2 regions of the Limnohabitans sp. TEGF004 genome follow, and region 1 is predicted to be linked to the other one. Evidence: predicted binding sites of a transcription regulator. Region 1 holds the regulator's gene; the other holds the start of a gene.
What was found. Region 1 encodes sigma-54, which starts transcription at its own class of promoters, with help from an activator protein. Its sites were predicted from a motif close to TGGCANGNAANCTGCTTT; they were not measured.

Region 1 (2,398 bases):
TCTTTGATTTTGAGCGCCGCAAAGTTCAGACTCTTCAAAGGGCTGTGCTGCGCGGTGATTTCAATCTTGAAGGTTTCTTTGGGTGAGAACCACAGCTCCCAAGCCACTTCACCCGCAGCGCGGTACAGGTCTTCTTCTTGGCGGTACTGGGTGTGCGACAACTCCACCAACACGCGCTGTGCCAAGCGACTGTGCAGATTGAGCTGCAACACATCGCGCCACGAAGTGCGCACCATCACACCCGCACGAAAGGCGCGAATGTCGTCGTCACCCACACCAGTGATGCGACGCACTTCCTCGGCCAAATAGGATTCGACGCCTGCCGCACAGGGCAAGAAGAGATGTAATTGATTCATAGGATTCTTTAAAGCGCTTTGCGCAGTGTCGTGGGCGCAATACGCAGCGCCTCACGGTATTTGGCCACGGTGCGGCGTGCGCACTCAATGCCTTGCTCTTTGAGCATTTCGGAGAGTTGATTATCCGATAGCGGCTTTTTGGGGTTCTCGCTCGCCACAAATTGCTTGATGAGCGCGCGCACCGCTGTGCTGGATGCGTTGTTGCCGCTGTCGGTCTCTAGCCCCGAGCCAAAGAAATACTTGAGCTCAAACGTGCCAAAGGGCGTGCTCATGTATTTGTTGGTGGTCACGCGGCTGATGGTGGATTCGTGCAACCCCAACTCTTCGGCAATTTCGCGCAGCACCATCGGGCGCATGGCAAGTTCACCGTGGATGAAGAAGTTTTTCTGGCGCTCAGCAATGGCGTTGCTCACGCGCAAGATGGTGTCAAAGCGTTGCTGAATGTTTTTGATGAACCAACGCGCCTCTTGCAAGCGTTGTTGCAAGCCCGCATGGTTGTCGCCCTTGCCGCCTTTGAGGGCGTTGGCATAAATGTCGTGCACGCGCAAACGGGGCATCACATCGGGGTTAAGCGCGACCTTGAATTTAGGCGCGATGGTGGATTTGCCCACGCGGGTCACCAACACATCAGGCACCACCACATGGCGCTCTACATCAGCAAAGCGGCGGCCTGGCTTGGGCTCTAAGCGACCGATCAGGGCAATCGCTACTTTGACGTTGGCTTCGCTGTCACCGACGATGACGGCGAGGCGTTTGAAATCGCGCTTGGCCAACATCTCCATCGGCTGCTTACACATAAGAATTGCCGTGTCGCGAATCTGCAATGCTTCTTCGCCTTTGGGCGTCAGCGCTTTGAGTTGCAGCGTCAAGCACTCGGCCAAATCGCGTGCGCCCACACCTACGGGCTCGAGGCTTTGCAACAGAGACAGAGCCACTTGGAAGCGATGCTCCAGCTCTTCGATTTGCTCTTCGTCGTCCCCGCCCAAACCTTCGGCCAAGCTGCGCAAGGTGTCTTCAAGATAACCATCGTCGTTGAGGTTTTCAATCAAGTAGCGCAGCGCGGCCGTATCGGTGGGGCTGAGGCGCAGCGACAGCGCTTGGCGGTGCAAATGCGAGGTGAGCGACTCTTGCATGCGCGCCAGCTCAGTGGCATCGGCAGTGTCACTGTCAGCGGTGTTGTTGTTATTGCTGGCAGGGGCATCGCCGCCCCACTCGGAATCGTCGGCAGAAAACTCCACACTGCCATCGCCATCCCAACTTTCAGCAATGCCGTCCACGCTGGGTTCGGTATCGCTGGCCGTGTTATCTACGCTGATTTCAGACATGCCGCCGTCCATCGACGGCACTTCGCGCATGGGCTCAACCTCTTCGTCGCGGCTCGGTGTATCGGCTTTGTCGAGGCCAAACTCTTCGCGCGGGGCTTCTTCAAACTCTTTGTCGAGAAACGGGTTCTCGTCGAGCATTTGCTCAATCTCTTGGCTCAGCTCCAACGTCGACAACTGCAACAGTCGGATCGACTGCTGCAACTGGGGCGTGAGCGCCAGATGTTGGGAGACACGGAGTGATAAGCCTTGCTTCATGATCACATTCGGAAATGTTCGCCGAGATACACGCGTCGCACATCCGCGTTCTCGATAATTTCGCGCGGCGTACCCTGCGCCAGCACACGGCCGTCGCTGATGATGCAGGCGTGGTCGCAAATGCCCAGGGTTTCGCGCACGTTGTGGTCAGTGATGAGCACACCCATGCCACGCGCCTTCAAGAAACCAATGATGCGTTGAATTTCAATCACCGCAATCGGGTCAATACCTGCAAACGGCTCATCTAACAAAATGAAGCGGGGGTTGGTCGCCAAAGCACGTGCAATCTCCACGCGACGACGTTCACCGCCCGACAGCGCCACAGAGGGCGAGGCACGCAAGTGGTCTACGCGCAACTCTTGCAACAGAGACGTCAAACGTTTTTCAATCTCGTCATGTTGCAGCGGCTTGCCGTTTTCGTCGCGTTGCAACTCCAGCACCGCGCGCACGTTGTCTTCCACA
Region 2 (2,398 bases), 270 kb from region 1:
ATTGACCGAGGAAGGCAATGGCCAATCCGCAAGTGATGCGCACAACGAGACCGCGACATGCTGCGCTGCGCTGTTGCAGCGTGGGCATGCGCGTCGAAATAGAAAAACAAGTCATCCAAATTCCCATAAAAAAGGGGAGGGCAGTGCCCTCCCCCAAGTCGATCCCTCGGAGAAAGGTTTACTTCTTCACGGGCTCATCGGGCTTGGATGCATTGCCTTCGATGAAGGGGCTCCATGGCTTGGCTTTCACAGGGCCTGGTGTTTTCCAAACTACGTTGAACTGGCCGTCGGCCTTGATCTCGCCGATGAACACCGACTTGTGCAAGTGGTGGTTCTTCTCATCCATCTTGCTGACGATGCCGCTGGGTGCCTTGAAGGTTTGGCCGGCCATCGCTGCAATCACTTTGTCGGTGTCGGTGGACTTGGCTTTTTCAACCGCTTGCTTCCACATGTTGATGCCGATGTAGGTGGCTTCCATCGGATCGTTGGTCAAAGGCTTGTCTTTGTGACCTGCGATGTTCTTGGCCTTGGCGTAGGCAGACCACTTCTTGATGAACTCGTCGTTGGCTGGGGTCTTGATGCTCATGAAGTAGTTCCATGCCGCCAAGTGACCGACCAAAGGCTTGGTGTCCACGCCGCGCAGTTCTTCTTCACCCACTGAGAAGGCGACCACAGGCACGTCTTTAGCTTTCAAGCCCGCGTTGCCGAGTTCTTTGTAGAACGGCACGTTGGAGTCGCCGTTGATGGTGGACACCACAGCGGTTTTGCCGCCAGCAGCAAACTTCTTGATGTCAGCCACGATGGTTTGGTAATCGCTGTGACCAAACGGGGTGTACTTCTCGTCGATGTCTTTGTCTGCCACGCCTTTGCTCTTGAGGTAGGCGCGCAAAATTTTGTTGGTGGTGCGCGGGTACACATAGTCGGTGCCCAACAAGACCCAACGCTTGGCAGCACCACCGTCTTTGCTCATCAAGTAGTCCACAGCGGGGATGGCTTGTTGGTTGGGCGCAGCACCGGTGTAGAACACGTTTTTGCTGAGCTCTTCACCTTCGTATTGCACGGGGTAGAACAGCAAGCCATTCATTTCTTCCACAACAGGCAACACCGATTTGCGAGACACAGATGTCCAGCAACCGAAGATGACAGACACTTTGTCTTGGCCGATCAGCTGCTTGGTTTTCTCTGCGAACAAGGGCCAGTTCGAAGCGGGGTCCACCACGACGGGTTCGAGCTTCTTGCCCAACACGCCGCCCTTGGCGTTGATTTCGTCGATGGCCATGAGCACGGTGTCTTTCAACACAGTTTCGGAAATGGCCATGGTGCCGGACAAGCTGTGCAGCACGCCCACTTTGATGGTGTCAGCGGCCAGCGCTTGTGGCGCAATCACAAATGAGCCAACGGACAGTGCCGCAGCAGCGGCCAAAGCCTTCAGGTTTCCTCGACGATTCATCATGGGGGTTCACTCCAAAAATTAAGGGTTGGTTCGGCGCTCGCGGTAACGGTGCGCTTCACAACAACCATCGCAAAGCCTGTGCCAACGTGCGTTTCTCCTAGGCGAAAAATGTCTTCGCTATAAGAAACATTTCAAGCATGGCGTCCATGCACCAAGACAGTTCAATTCAAGGGCAATGCACCAAGGTGGCGCGACTTGCGGTGCGCTTATGCGTGCACCAAGACGGGTTTCGTGCACCAAAGCATGCACTTGGTGCGTGTGGCTCAGCGCAAAAGAGGGCACGCAAGTTGCATAGTCAAAACCACTATGGAACTCACCCCCCGCGAAAAAGACAAGCTCTTGATCTTCACTGCCGCCTTGTTGGCCGAACGTCGACAAGCCCGTGGCTTGAAGCTCAACTACCCCGAGGCCGTGGCCCTCATCAGCGCTGCCGTGATGGAAGGCGCACGCGACGGTCAAACCGTGGCGCAACTCATGAGCGCAGGCCGCAACGTGCTGACCCGTGCCGACGTGATGGACGGCGTGGCCGAAATGATTCCTGACATCCAAGTCGAAGCCACTTTCCCCGACGGCACCAAGCTCGTCACTGTGCATCAACCCATTGTTTGAAACGCTATGAAAAAACTTCTCTCTCTTTTTGTTTTGTTGCCCACGCTTGTTTTGGCCCACGAGGGCCACGGCATAGAAGGCGCTTCGCACTACCACGCCACCGATGTGTGGGGCTTTGTGTCCATCGCTGTCGCGGCTGCGGTGGTGTGGTGGTTCACTGGTCGCGACAAATAAAGCGGGGCGCACATGACACCCGGTGAACTGTTGATTGACGAGGGTGAACACACCCTCAACCCAGGCCGACGCACGCACACGCTGGTCGTGCAAAACGCCAGCGACCGCCCCATCCAAGTGGGCTCGCACTACCACTTTGCTGAAACCAACGGCGGCTTGAGC

Region 2: a site for sigma-54 is predicted at 1,520-1,537, ahead of urtA (urea ABC transporter substrate-binding protein). Genes of this name have one in related genera too.

The regions. Positions count from the first base shown of each region.
Region 1 is NZ_AP027056.1:2,452,711-2,455,108, forward strand. It holds gene LINBF2_RS12030 (THUMP domain-containing protein) at 1-356, opposite strand, end outside; gene LINBF2_RS12035 (RNA polymerase factor sigma-54) at 365-1,936, opposite strand; gene lptB (LPS export ABC transporter ATP-binding protein) at 1,939-2,398, opposite strand, start outside.
Region 2 is NZ_AP027056.1:98,554-100,951, forward strand. It holds gene urtB (urea ABC transporter permease subunit UrtB) at 1-115, opposite strand, end outside; gene urtA (urea ABC transporter substrate-binding protein) at 179-1,450, opposite strand; gene LINBF2_RS00480 (urease subunit gamma) at 1,760-2,062, shown strand; gene LINBF2_RS00485 (hypothetical protein) at 2,069-2,236, shown strand; gene LINBF2_RS00490 (urease subunit beta) at 2,249-2,398, shown strand, end outside.